Linked DNA regions of Catenulispora sp. GP43. The protein of the gene in region 1 binds, or shares a complex with, the protein of each later gene. Links are inferred from orthologs where the notes say so. Each region holds a gene or a part of one and is shown on either strand. Other genes may lie near its edges.

The links. The genes of interacting proteins can lie anywhere in the genome.
Region 2: the proteins of dnaG (region 1) and dnaB are in contact, whole or in part, in a crystal structure (PDB 2R6A), measured with the Geobacillus stearothermophilus proteins. The link is inferred for Catenulispora sp. GP43 from one-to-one orthologs. Residues at the interface, in WP_049624496.1 of Geobacillus stearothermophilus: Lys456, Leu457, Leu458, Pro459, Ala460, Asn463, Ala464, Leu467, Leu535, Leu536, Ile537, Ala538, Gln544, Glu545, Asp548, Tyr549, His552; in WP_033016901.1 of Geobacillus stearothermophilus: Ser13, Glu15, Ala16, Gln18, Glu91, Leu92, Asp94, Ala95, Val96, Pro97, Thr98, Ala99, Ala100, Asn101, Tyr104, Tyr105, Ile108.

What each region holds. Positions count from the first base shown.
Region 1 is NZ_JBGCCT010000012.1:107,032-113,864, reverse strand. The notes cover bases 1,930-4,842. They hold dnaG (DNA primase), read left to right. Parts: upstream 1,930-2,285; coding sequence 2,286-4,400; downstream 4,401-4,842. Other genes in these bases: ABH926_RS24535 (RNA polymerase sigma factor), read left to right, coding at 4,527-4,842; ABH926_RS24545 (deoxyguanosinetriphosphate triphosphohydrolase), read left to right, coding at 1,930-2,264. In the rest of the region: ABH926_RS24555 (sigma-70 family RNA polymerase sigma factor), read left to right, coding at 1-416; ABH926_RS24550 (EthD family reductase), read left to right, coding at 473-796; more of ABH926_RS24545, read left to right, coding at 963-1,929; more of ABH926_RS24535, read left to right, coding at 4,843-5,696; ABH926_RS24530 (FGGY family carbohydrate kinase), read left to right, coding at 5,798-6,833. UniProt on the Escherichia coli protein: RNA polymerase that catalyzes the synthesis of short RNA molecules used as primers for DNA polymerase during DNA replication.
Region 2 is NZ_JBGCCT010000003.1:2,512-9,251, forward strand. What follows is about bases 1,626-4,445. They hold dnaB (replicative DNA helicase), read left to right. Parts: upstream 1,626-2,254; coding sequence 2,255-3,637; downstream 3,638-4,445. Other genes in these bases: ABH926_RS07175 (N,N-dimethylformamidase beta subunit family domain-containing protein), read left to right, coding at 1,626-1,892; ABH926_RS07185 (hypothetical protein), read right to left, coding at 3,659-4,279; ABH926_RS07190 (hypothetical protein), read right to left, coding at 4,309-4,445. Outside these bases: rplI (50S ribosomal protein L9), read left to right, coding at 1-116; more of ABH926_RS07175, read left to right, coding at 273-1,625; more of ABH926_RS07190, read right to left, coding at 4,446-4,866; ABH926_RS07195 (ABC transporter permease), read right to left, coding at 4,897-6,195; ABH926_RS07200 (ABC transporter ATP-binding protein), read right to left, coding at 6,192-6,740. UniProt on the Escherichia coli protein: The main replicative DNA helicase, it participates in initiation and elongation during chromosome replication. Travels ahead of the DNA replisome, separating dsDNA into templates for DNA synthesis.

The sequences.
Region 1 (6,833 bases):
GCGCGGCCGTCGCCGGGCTCGGGGACGCCGCCGACGTGCGCGAGGCGCCCGATCCCGGCCGGCACGCGACCATCGAGCGCTACATCCACGCCTTCGAGGCCGCCGACGTGCCGGCGCTGGTGCGGCTGCTCGCCGACGACGTCGTCATGGAGATGCCGCCGGTCCCGCTCTGGTACCGCGGTCGCGAGGACTACGGCCTGTTCATGGAGCGCGTCTTCCGGCTGAACGGCACCGGCTGGCGCGCCATCCCGACCTCGGCCAACGGCCAGCCCGCGCTGGCCGCCTACGCCCCGAGCCCCGGCGGCGGCCACCACCGGCACACGCTCCAGGTCTTCACCGTCGTCGGCGGCCTGGTCACGGCCAACGTGGTGTTCGCCGATCCGGCCTTGTTCGACAGCTTCGGCCTGCCGCGATGAGTCCGGCCGGTGCCGCCGGTATGTACCGGTGAGACACCGACCGAGAGGAAACCACCGTGACCACCACCCCCGCCCGCTTCCTCGTCTTCTGGGAGCGGCCGACCGACCCCGAGGCCTTCGAGCGCCACTACCGCGAGGTACACATCCCGCTGGCCCGGCGGATCCCGCTGCTGCGCTCCTACGCGATCAGCGACAACCCGGTCCCGGTCCGGGGCGAGCCGTACTTCCGGATCGCCGAGCTGCGCTGGGACTCGATGGACGACCTGCGCGCCGGGATCGACTCGCCGGAAGGCAAGGCGTGCGCCGACGACGTCGAGATCCTGGCGCAGTACGCCGGGGTCCGCAGCATGGTCCTCGCCCCCTTCGAGGAACTGCTCTAGAAACAACATATTCATCATGGAGCCGCAGTAGAGATTCGTGCTGTAAAAGAAGGAGCAGGGCGGCCGTCCCGGGAGCCCGACCCGGGGCGGCCGCTCGTCCGAGCCATGTGAAGCTCCGCCGCCGAGTCTTCGGTTTCTGTTGGCCCGCGCGGGTTACCGTGGGGCGGTGACTGATCTGAGGACGCCCGCCGATGCGTACAGCGACGCCGACCGGGAGCGTCATCTGCCGGACCACCCCAGCAACGTGCGGCGTACCGCGTTCGAACGGGACCGGGCCCGGGTGCTGCACAGCGCGGCGCTGCGCCGGCTGGCGGCCAAGACCCAGGTGGTCGCGCCGGGGTCGAGCGACTCGGCGTTCGGTGCCTATCTGGACAGCCCGCGCACCCGGCTCACGCACAGCCTGGAATGTGCGCAGATCGGCCGGGAACTGGGCAAGGAGCTCGGCGCCGACCCCGATCTGATGGAGACCGCCTGCCTGTCCCACGACCTGGGGCACCCGCCGTTCGGCCACACCGGCGAGGAGGCGCTGGCCCTGGCCGCGGCCGAGTGCGGCGGCTTCGAGGGCAACGCGCAGTCCTTCCGGATCCTGGTCCGGCTGGAGGCCAAGGCGCTGGGTCCGGACGGCGAGCCCGGCGGGCTGAACCTGACCCGGGCCGCGCTGGACGCCGCGACGAAGTACCCGTGGACCCGGGCCGAGGGCCAGGCGCGCGGGACCGGCAAGTTCGGCGTCTACGCCGACGACGAGCCGGTCTTCGACTGGATGCGCACCGGCGCGGTGCCCGGCCGGGGTTGCTTCGAGTCGCAGGTGATGGACTGGTCCGACGACGTGGCCTACTCCGTCCACGACCTCGAAGACGCCCTGCACGCCGGCTACCTGGTCCCCAAGGCTCTGCTCTCGCTGAGCGAGCAGGCCGAGCTGTTCGAGCTCGCCGAGATCCGCTATGCCCCGGGCGCCAACGCCCCCGAGCTGTCCGAGGCCCTGTCCCGGCTGATGGACCTGGACTACTGGCCCGGCGACTACGACGGCACGTTCGCCGCGCAGGCCGCGCTGAAGAACGCCACCAGCAGCCTGATCGGCCGGTTCTGCCAGTCCGCGGCCGCCGCCACCCGCGAGGCCGCCGCCGGCGACGCCGACAGAGCCGCGGTCACCGGACCGCTCACCCGGTACGCCGCCGACCTGGTCGTACCGCGCGAGACCCGGCTGGAGTGCGCGCTGCTGAAGGCGATCACCGCGCGCTACGTGATGCAGCGCGACGACGCGCGCGAGCGCCGCCGCCTGCAACGGGAGCTGGTGACGAGCCTGGTGGAGGGCCTGTCCGCGCTGCCGGACCACCTGGAGCCGGCCTTCCGCGCCTGGTACGCCGACGCCACCGACGACTGCACCCGGCTGCGGGTGGTGGTGGACCAGGTCGCGTCCCTCACCGACGACGCCGCGTATGCCCTGAGCAGGCGACTCGGTACCGTCTGACCGCACAGCTAAACTCTGGTTGTGGCCGGCCAGATCAAAGACGACGACATCGAACGAGTACGCAAGGCGGCCTCGATCGTCGATGTCGTCGGCGCCGTGGTCCAACTGCGCAACGGCGGCGGGGGGAACCTGAAGGGCCTGTGCCCGTTCCACGACGAGAAGTCGCCGTCCTTCCAGGTCAGCCCGTCGAAGAACTTCTACCACTGCTTCGGCTGCGGGGTCGGCGGCGACGTCCTGAAGTTCGTCATGGAGTACGACCACCTCTCGTTCCCCGAGGCGGTCGAGCGGCTGGCCGGGCAGTACAACATCGAGCTGCGCTACACCGAGGGCGGCTACACGAACCAGGGTGTGCGCAGCGAGCGCACCCGCCTGATCGAGGCGCACCGGGCCGCCGCGGAGTACTTCGTCGACCAGCTGGCCACGCCGGCCGCCGCCAAGGCCCGGGAGATCCTGAGCGCGCGTGGCTTCGACGCGTCCGCGATCGAGCATTTCCGCGTCGGCTTCGCGCCGGAGTCCTGGGAGTCGCTGGTCCGGCACCTGCGCGGACGCGGATTCACCGACAAGGAGATCCTGACCGGCGGTCTGGCCTCCGAGGGCCGGCGCGGTGCGATGGACCGCTTCCGCAACCGCTTGATGTGGCCGATCGCCGACCTGTCCGGCGACGTGATCGGGTTCGGCGGCCGGCGGCTCACCGACGACCCGGACACCCCGAAGTACCTCAACAGCCCCGAGACGCCGATCTACAAGAAGTCCTCGGTGCTCTACGGCCTGGAGCTCGCGCGCAAGGAGATCATCAAGCAGGAGCGCGCGGTCGTGGTCGAGGGCTACACCGACGTGATGGCCTGCCACCTGGCCGGCGTGCCGACCGCGGTGGCCACCTGCGGCACCGCGTTCGGCGAGGAGCACATCAAGATCCTGCGACGGCTGCTGGCCGACCGGAACCAGTTCCTCGGTGTGGAGGTGGTCTTCACCTTCGACGGCGACTCGGCCGGGCAGAAGGCGGCCATGCGCGCCTATCTGGACGAGGACAAGTTCGTCACGCAGACCTTCGTCGCCGTCGAGCCCAGCGGGATGGACCCGTGTGATCTGCGGCTGGCCAAGGGCGATGCGGCCGTGCGCGAGCTGGTCGCCACCCGGACCCGGCTGTTCGAGTTCGTGATCCGCGCCGAGCTGGCCAAGCAGAACCTGGACGAGTCCGAGGGCCGGGTGCACGCTTTGCGGGCCACCGCCCCGATCGTGGCGAAGATCCGCGACTCGGCGCTGCGCAACGACTACACCCGCCGGCTGGCCGGCTGGCTCGGGCTGGAGGAGCGGGACGTGCAGTCGGCGGTGCGCCGGCTGCTCGCGGCCGCCGGCGTCCGGCCGGAGGTCCCGCTCTCCGGCGGCCAGGGGCCCTCAGGCGGCCGTGGCGGCGACCGGAACGACCGCCGGGGGAATCAGGGCTCGAACAGCGGGCGCGGCGGCTACGGGGGCCGAGAGGGCGGTTTCGGAGGCGGTCGCGGGCCGGGCCGGAGCGGCGGCCGCGATGATCGGGGCGGCTACGGCGGCTACGGCGGCCGCGGCGATCGCGATCGCGGCGGATACGGCGGCGGTTACGACGGCAATCGCGGCGGCGGCTACGGCCCGCCGGAGCCGGACGGCCTGTTCGGCGCCGAGGCCGCGACCGTGCCCGGACAACGCGACCCCGTGGCCGGCGCCGAGCGTGAGGCGCTGAAGATGGCGCTGCAGTTCCCGCAACTGGCGGGCGCGACCTTCGACGGCCTGGCGCCGGAGGAGTTCACCGTTCCCGCCTATGCCGCGGTGTGCGCGGCGGTGCGCGGGGCCGGCGGCTGTGCGACCGGCAATGACAACAACTGGACCGGCCGGGTGCAGGATCAGGCCCCTGACGACGCCATCCGCGGACTGGTCACCGAACTCACCGTGGAACCCGTACATTCCCGCGGCGCGGCCGACGAGCGTTACGTCGCCGAAATCATGACAAGGGTGCGAATCCACACTGTCGACCGGCGTATCAAGGACGTGAGATCCAAGCTGCAACGGCTGAATCCGGTTACAGGTCAAGAGGAATACAACAAACTCTTCGGTGAACTCGTGGCGCTGGAGCAATACAAGCGTGGCCTGGCGGAAGTCTCATAACGGTCACGGTTCCGTGACTGCCAGGTGATATCGATCTTGGTTGAGTTTCCGTTATCTGGGATAGCTCAGGGGCGCGCGGGGTAAGCGTGTGGCGAAGACGTCGCGAACCCCCACTTGGAGCTTGTCGTGAACAGTGCTGTCGCACAGGGACCGGTAGCCCTCCTCGACGCCGCGCCGACCCCCCACCCCACTGCTTCGTCCGCGGCCGAGGCCCGGACCGCTGTCGGTCTGGGCGATCCGGAGGAGCTCAGTCCCTTGCGGATCCCCGGCCCCGCCGCGCCGGAAATCGCAGAGCTCGAAGCGGCTCTGGAGGAGGAGGCCGACACCGAGCCGGAGAAGGAAGCCGAGGCGGATTCGAAGGTCAACGCCTGGGCCGACTCCGCCGGACCGGCCGGCGACCTGTTCCGGCAGTATCTGCGGGAGATCGGTCGGGTACCGCTGCTGAACGCGGTGCTGGAGGTGGAACTCGCCCAGGCTGTCGAGGCCGGCTTGTTCGCCGAGGAGAAGCTCACCTATGAGACCCACCTCAAGCCGCAGCTGCGGCGGGAGCTGGCCATCCTGGTCCTGGAGGGCCAGGCCGCCAAGCGCCGGCTGATCGAGGCGAACCTGCGCCTGGTGGTCTCGATCGCCAAGCGCTACCTCGGTCGCGGCATGTCGATCCTGGACCTGGTCCAGGAGGGCAACCTCGGTCTGATCCGCGCGGTGGAGAAGTTCGACTACACCCGCGGCTACAAGTTCTCCACCTACGCGACCTGGTGGATCCGGCAGGCGATGAGCCGGGCGCTGGCCGACCAGGCCCGCACCATCCGGGTGCCGGTGCACGTGGTCGAGCTGATGAACCGCGTGGTGCGGTTGCAGCGCCGGCTGTTGCAGGAGAACGGCGTCGAGCCCTCTCCGGACGACATCGCCGAGGTCCTGGGCGTCGCCTGCGAGCGGGTCGTGGAGGTGCTGCGCCTGGCCCAGGAGCCGGTGTCGCTGCACGCGCCGGTCGGCGAGGAGGACGACGTGGCGCTCGGCGACCTCATCGAGGACGCCGACGCGGTCTCCCCGGCCGATTCCGTCGCCGTGGTGATGCTGCGCGAGCACCTGGACGCGCTGCTGTCCACGCTCGGCGAGCGGGAGAAGCGCGTGGTGCAGCTGCGCTACGGGCTCACCGACGGCCAGCCGCACACCCTGGAGGAGATCGGCCGCACCTTCGGCGTCACGCGCGAGCGGATCCGGCAGATCGAGGCCAAGACCCTGGCCAAGCTGCGCGGTCACACCTACGCCGATCAGCTGCTTGACTACCTGCGATGACGGTGGGTCACCACCAGGACACTGAATCGCGCGACGGGCGCCGGAACTCCTTTGGGCGGGCCTGTTTCCGGCGCGCGGCGCATAGGGCATGATCTGGCGTCATGCCGATCGTCGCGGGTATCGATTCCTCGCCCAGCACTACACGAGTTGTCGTCTGCGATGCCCTCAGCGGGAAGGTGATCCGCAAGGCGGCGGTGGCCCACGCCGCGGCCGGGGACGACGACCCGCACGAGTGGTGGAACGCGCTCGTCAAGGCCTGTGACGGCGACATCCTGGACGGGGTCCAGGCGGTCGCCGTCTCCGGGCAGCGCCAGGCGCTGGTGACGCTGGACAACGCCGGGGGCGTGGTGCGCCCGGCGCTGATGTCCACCGACTTCCGCGCCGCGAACTCCGCCGATGATCTGGTCGGCGAGGGCGGCGGCCCGGGGGCCTGGGCCTCGGCGGTCGGCTCGGTGCCGACCGCGGCCTTCCCGATAGCCAAGCTGCGCTGGCTGGCCCAGCGGGAACCGGAGAACGCCGCGCGGGTGGCCGCCGTGCTCCAGCCGCACGACTGGCTCACCTGGCTGCTGCTCGCCGGCGCCGCGGCGCCGGTCACCGACCGCGGCGAGGCCTCCGGCACCGGCTACTGGTCGCCGTTCTCCAACGACTACCGCACGGCCCTGCTGGTGCACGCCTTCGGCCGCGAGGTCGCGGTGCCGCGGGTGCTGGGCCCGGTCGAGCCGGCCGGGTCCACCAACGCCGGCGTCCTGGTCGCCCCCGGCACGGGTTCGGCGATGGCGCAGGTGCTCGGCCTGTCCGCCGAGCCCGGCGACGTGGTGATCAGCATCGGCGCCACCGGCACGCTGTTCGCCGGCGGACTGGAGCGCCCGGTGGCCGATCCCGGCGGGACCGTCTCCGGGTTCGCCGACGCCACCGGCGGCTTCCTGGCCATGGCCCGCACCGGCGAGGCGATGCCGACGCTGGAGGCGGCGGCCAAGATGACCGGCGTGGACCTGCAGGGCCTGTCCCGGCTCGCGCTGGAGTCCACGCCCGGGGCGCAGGGCGTGGTCATGGTGCCGCCGATGGCCGGCCAGCCCGGCTCGCTGACCGGGCTGCGGCTGGCCCGGATGACCGCGCCGAACCTGGCGCGGGCCGCGG
Region 2 (6,740 bases), on another replicon or contig:
ACAAGCGCCGGATCGAGATCGGGAACCCGATCAAGACCGTCGGCGCCCACACCGTCGCGGTCCGGCTGCACCCCGAGGTGCAGGCGAAGGTGGAAATCACCGTCGTCGCCGCCTGAGAACCTTCTCGGGATGGTCCGGATATCCTCCGGACCATCCTCGAAGGCTCAACGGAACTGTTTTACACAACCGCTCCGCCGCAGCTCAAACGCGGCGGAGCGGTTTGTCGTACCTGACGTTTGCTTAGTGACGCAAGCACCTGGTTGACTTCGCTCATGCATGCCCCTTCCCGCCGCCAATCGCTGCTGATCCTCGGCAGCCTCGGCCTGGCTGCCGCCGCCGGCGGCGCCTACATGCTGGAGAATCACGGCGGCGACAAATCCTCGAAGCCGACCGCGTTCGGCCGCGGCCGCAGCCGCGGCGGCGCCCAGGACGACATCAACGAGGGCCTCGAGGGCCAGACGAACAACGCGACCGGCGAGACCGTCCCGACCCTGGCGCTGGCGCTGGCCGACGACGGCGCCTGGCGGCCGGACGCGGAGGGCTTCCAGGCCGTCGACGACGAGGGCCACCAGATCAAGGGCTACGCCTCGGCGACCAGCATCAACGTCGGGGAGTCCATCGACTTCCACGTCAGCGTGCGTCCGGTGCAGGGCTTCAAGGTCAAGGTCTACCGGCTCGGCCGCAGCAGCACCGGCAAGGGCTCCGAGCTGATCTTCACCAGCCCCCGGATCAGCGGGACGGCGCAGGCTCCGGCCAAGGTCGTCGAGCCCACCCGGACCGTGGTGGCGCCGTGGAAGCTGTCGTACACGCTGAACGTCCCGAACACCTGGCGCGGCGGCCTGTACGTCGCGACCCTGGAGTCCGACGACAAGTACCGGAGCTGCGTCCCGTTCGTGGTCCGCGAGGACGGCAAGGCGGCCGACCTGCTGGTGGTGCTGCCGTTCACCACGTACCAGGCGTACAACATGTACCCGATCGACAAGCAGCTCGGGTCCAGCCTCTACAACGCCTACCAGCCCGACGGCAAGGAGGGCGGCGCCGACATCTGCTCGACCCGGGTCTCCTTCGACCGGCCCTACCACCAGGACGGGCTGCCCCGGCTGTTCGAGCTCGACCAGGCCTTCGCGCAGTGGGCAGAGGCGCAGCCCTACACGATCTCCTACGCCTCGAGCATCGACCTGCACGCCGGCCGGATCGACCCGACGAAGTACAAGGCGCTGGTGTTCTCAGGCCACGACGAATACTGGTCGCCGCAGATGCGCACCGTGCTCCAAGGTGCGCTCACCGAGGGTGTCAGTGCCGCGTTCATGGCCGCGAACAACGTCTACTGGAACATCCGCCTGGACACCTCGGACGGCGGCTCCCCGTACCGGCAGGTGACCTGCTACAAGCGGCACGAGGACCCGGCGGCGAAGGGCGGTGTGGCGCCCACGGTGCTGTGGCGCGACCTGAACCAGCCCGAGCAGCAGACGCTGGGGTCGATGTACACCGCGATCATCACGGACGCGCAGCCGCAGCCGCTGGTGGTGAGCCAGACCGGGCACTGGTTCTGGGCCGGGACCTCGCTCAAGGACGGGGACCAGATCCCGCACCTGGTGGCCGGGGAGGCCGACAAGGTGTTCCCGCATGTGAAGGGCGGGCCGAAGGCCACGGTGCTGGCGTCGTCGCCGTTCACCGCCGAGGGGCCGAAGAACCAGCCGGTGACGGACACGCAGCAGACGGTGCTGTGTCAGTACCCGTCGGGGGCGTGGGTGTTCGACGCGGGGACGTTCCACTGGAACCACGGGCTTTCCACCCCGGGATTCGCCGATCCGCGGATCCAGCGCGCGACGCGGAACCTGCTGGACCGGATGACGGGGAAGTCGGGGAAGTCGGGGAAGACCGGGGCGTAGCCCGGCGCCCAGGCCCGGCGCTTAGCAAAACCCAGGGGCCCCGAGCAAGATTCTTCCAGGAAAATTTTTCTCCACAGCCGGTGGACGAATCGGCGACGCTCCCGTGCACGTCAGAGCTTCACGATCAGTCGATGGTCAGATTATTCACAGGGGGCTTCCACACTCTGTCCCCAGGTACGTCGGCGTGTCTCCACAGCTTTCCCCAGGTTTTCCACAGGTTATCCACAGGGTGTGTGGACGACCGCCTCGACCCGGGGGGCGCGGTTCCGTACCGTGGAGGCTTCAAGGCTGTGGGGACCCGTCAGGTACAAAAGACATACAGGGTTTCGCGGGTGTAGCGGCACGGGCAAGGGAGGCGGGTAATGAGCATCGACGACCTCCCGTACACCGCCGACGAGGCCTACCAGGGCGGCTTCGAGCGCACGCCGCCGCAGGACATCCCGGCCGAGCAGTCGGTGCTGGGCGGCATGCTCCTGTCCAAGGACGCCATCGCCGAGGTCATCGAAGTCATCAAGCCCATCGACTTCTACAAGCCGGCGCACGAGGCCGTCTTCGGCGCCATCCTGGAGCTCTACGGCCGCGGCGAACCGGCCGACCCGGTCACCGTCGCCGCGCTGCTGACCAAGAAGGGCGACATCAACCGCATCGGCGGCGCGCCCTATCTGCACACCCTGATCAACTCGGTCCCCACCGCCGCGAACGCCGGCTACTACGCCGAGATCGTCAAGGAACGGGCGGTCCTGCGCCGCCTGGTCGAGGCGGGCACCCGCATCGTCCAGATGGGCTACAGCACCGACGGCAGCGACGTCGAGCAGATCGTCGACGCGGCCCAGCAGGAGATGTACAACGTCACCGAGGCGCGCACCAGCGAGGACTTCGTCCCCCTGGCCGACGCCATGGAGGGCGCCCTCGACGAGATCGAGTCGATCTCCAACCGCTCCGGCCAGATGACCGGCGTGCCCACCGGCTTCCACGACCTGGACGCGCTGACGATGGGCCTGCACCCGGGGCAGATGGTGATCATCGCGGCGCGCCCGGCCATCGGCAAGTCGACCCTCGGCCTGGACCTGGCCCGCAGCTGCTCCATCAAGAACGGCCTGACCTGCGTCATCTTCTCCCTCGAAATGGGCCGCAACGAGATCATCATGCGCCTGCTGTCCGCCGAGGCCCGCGTCGCCCTGCACCACATGCGCAGCGGCACCATGACCGACGAGGACTGGGCCCGCCTGGCCCGCCGCATGGGGCCGGTCTCCGAGGCGCCGCTGTTCATCGACGACTCGCCGAACATGTCGATGATGGAGATCCGCGCCAAGGCGCGGCGCCTGAAGCAGCGCCACAACCTGCAGCTGGTGATCATCGACTACATGCAGCTGATGCAGCACAGCGCGGCCAACTCCAAGCGCCCCGACAACCGCCAGCAGGAGGTCTCGGAGATCTCCCGCTCGCTGAAGCTGCTGGCCAAGGAACTCGAAGTCCCGGTCATCGCCATCAGCCAGCTGAACCGCGGCCCCGAACAGCGCACCGACAAGCGCCCGATGATGAGCGACCTGCGCGAGTCCGGCTCCCTGGAGCAGGACGCGGACGTCATCATCCTGCTGCACCGCGAGGACGCCTACGAGCGGGAGTCGCCGCGCGCCGGCGAGGCGGACCTGATCGTGGCCAAGCACCGTAACGGTCCGACCGCGAACATCACGGTGGCGTTCCAGGGGCATTACTCGCGGTTCGTGGACATGGCTCAGAGCTGAGTCAGGGTACTTCGAGCTCCGTCACAGGAAATCGCGCCAGAACGGCACCGTCACCTGCGGATCCGCGTGATCGTCCCAGTTCAGGCCTTGGCCGCCGAACTCCTGCTGGACGTAGTCCAGCAGGTTGAGGCCGTAGCAGATGATGTCGGTCTGCCACACCGACAGCACCGGGTGGCCGAAGCTGCCGTGTCCGGCCGGCAGGAATCGGTGCCCGTACACCGGGACCAGTACCGGGACCTGCGTTAGCGCCTCGCGCGCGATCGCGAGCGCGGCGTCCATGGCGTCCGGACGGGGGCCCCAGGCATCGTCCCAAAAGGCATTCTGCTCGACGTCGAACAGCACGCCTTCGGTCGGCCGGTCCAGCTGATCCCGGAGTTTGGCGCGGTCTCCGTCACGCCAGTCCGGCCACGGCTCGCGCCAGGTGCTGATGACGCCGGGCGGGTCGCTGTGCGGGATGCTCACTGGCAGGCCGGCTGCCAGGAAGGCCCGGTGGTCGTCGGCGAACCGGAAGGCGAACTCGTCCTCGATCCGGGTGAACTCCGCGGAGGTCAGCCCGGGTTCGATCACCCACTCGGTCCCGGCCAGCCCGGCCAATCGCCGGGCCGCCTCGGTCCCCAGTTCCGTACCTTCGTCGGCGGTCACCCGCCAACCCTAGCGATTTGGCCGCCCGTCTAGCCGCGGACGACGATGCCCGTCCACTCCGTGGGGGCACCGCCGTCCAGGGTGAAGCCCGGGTAGTTGAGGCCGTCGGTCGCGGCGGGGTGGGTCTTCTCCAGCAGGGTGACGAGGTTGTCGAGCACGCCGGGCTGGTTCAGCTTGTCCTGCGACATCCGGCCGTTGCTGAGGCGGACCAGGCCGAACGTGTCGTGCTCACGGGCCGCCTCGTCGACCAGGGCGATCAGGTTCAGGGTCTTCGCATCGATCTTGGCGCCCCCGCTCATCAGCGGCTGGACCCGGGCGATCCACTCGGCTTGGCAGTCGGCATCTTGGCCGTGGATATCTCGCCGCCGGTGCCGACCAGGTCCGAGATCGTGTGGCCGGTCGTGGACGGTCCCGCCGAACTGCTGCTGCCCGTCAAGGGGGCGGAGGGGGCCGAGGGGGCCGTCGCGGCCGAAGTCGCCGTCGAAGCGGCGGACGTCGACGCGGAGGCCGACGCGGTCACCGTCGCCGAGGTGCTCGGCGCCGGCTGGCCCGCGGCCGCCGCCGACGACGACTTCGAGCTGGAGCATCCAGCCAGGACCATGACAACAGCCATACCCTCACACAGTCGCCAAAGCCTCCGTGGGCGGCAGCCGCGAAGCGCGCACCGCCGGGTGCACCCCGGCCAGGACGCCGACCGCGAGCGCGGCCGCGACCCCGCCCGCGACGGCTTCGGCGGGGATGACGGCGGGCCAGTTCCGCGACATCGCGTAGCCGGCGGTGCCCAGGATGCCCACCGCGGCGCCGGCCACGCCGCCCATCAGGCACAGAAGGACCGATTCGGTGAGGAACTGGCCTCTGACCTGGCGGCGGGTGGCTCCGAGGGCGCGGCGCAGGCCGATCTCCCGGCGGCGTTCGAGGACTGAGACGATCATCGTGTTGGCGACGCCGACCGCGCCGACCAGCAGGGCCACGCCGGCCAGGCCGAGGAAGAGGCCGGACAGGGCGGTCTCGGTCAGCTGCTTGGCGGCCAGAGCCGCGGAGGGCTGGCTGACCACGATCTGGCCCGGGTTCTGCGCGTACATCGTGGCGGCCAGGACGGATTGGACCGCGTAGATCTGCGATTCCTGGACTCGTGCGTACAGCTGCGTCGGGTGCTCGTCGAAGGCCAGGTAGTGGCGGGCCGCGTCCCAGCCCACGATGACGGACTGCTGGATCTCGGGCGTGAGGGGGCTGGCCGTGAAGATGCCGACCACGGTGAACGCCTGGGAGCCGATCCAGATCTGCGGCGCGGGTTCGCCCTGCGGGAGGGTGGTGATGCCCAGCCAGGTGGCGGCCACGGAGCCGAGGACGACAGTGGGGAACGCTTCGTCCGAGGCGTTCAGGTAGCGCCCGGCGGCGAGGTTGGCTCCGATCACCGCGGGCAGGTCGTAGCCCTTGGCAGCCAGGGCGGTGATCCCCGAGCTCTCCTGGGCCGGGATGGCCTGAGAGCGGCGTACCTCGGCCTGGGTGTTGCCGACCTCGGCGACCTTCTCGACCGGGGGGATCCTGGCGACCATGGCGTCGGCCGTCTTCGGCACCGGCGGCAAAGTCTGGGTCTGCTGGTCGACCACGGCCTGGGCGCTGAGCAGGTTCGTGCCCAGGGCGGAGAGCTGGTCGGTCAGGGCTCGTTGGGACGAAGCCGGGATGCCGACGACCATGATCACGGTGGCGATCCCGATCGAGATGCCCAGGGAGGACAGCACGGCTCGCATCCGGCGGGTGCGCGGGCCGAGCAGGCCCAGGAGCAGGATGTCGGCCGGATTGAGGCGCACGGGCTGGCGCGCGGGAGCGGAACGGACGGTGCGCGCGGTACGAGCGGCGCCGGCCGGGTCCGCGCCACGGCGGGGCGCTGACGGGTGGCGATCCGAGCGGGTCACGGTGCTGATCCCCCCGGGGTGGCAAGAGGCGTACCGGCCGTGCCGGGCATGCCGCGCACCGAGTCCGACCTGATCTTCCCGTCCAGGATCTCCACCCGCCGCGGCAGTTCGTCAGCGATCTGCCGATCGTGCGTGATCAGCGCGATGGTGGTCCCGCCCTGGTTCAGGGCGCTCAGCAGGTCGAGGATGGCACGCCCGTTGGCGGTGTCCAGGGCGCCCGTCGGCTCGTCGGCCAGCACCAGGGCCGGGTCGTTGACCAGGGCCCGGGCGATGGCGACGCGCTGCTTCTCGCCGCCGGAGAGCTGGTGGGGCTTGTGGCCGCGGCGGTGGGCCAGCCCGACCTTGTCCAGCGCGGTCTCGGCGAGCGCTGTGCGGGAGCGCCGGGGCACGCCGGCGTAGAGCAGGCCGGTGGCGACGTTCTGCGCGGCCGTGAGGCCTTCGATGAGTTGGAACTGCTGGAACACGAATCCGATCTCTCTGGCGCGCAATGCGGACAGCTCGCGGTCATTGAGGGTGACGACGTCCTGGTCCCGGATGGACACGGT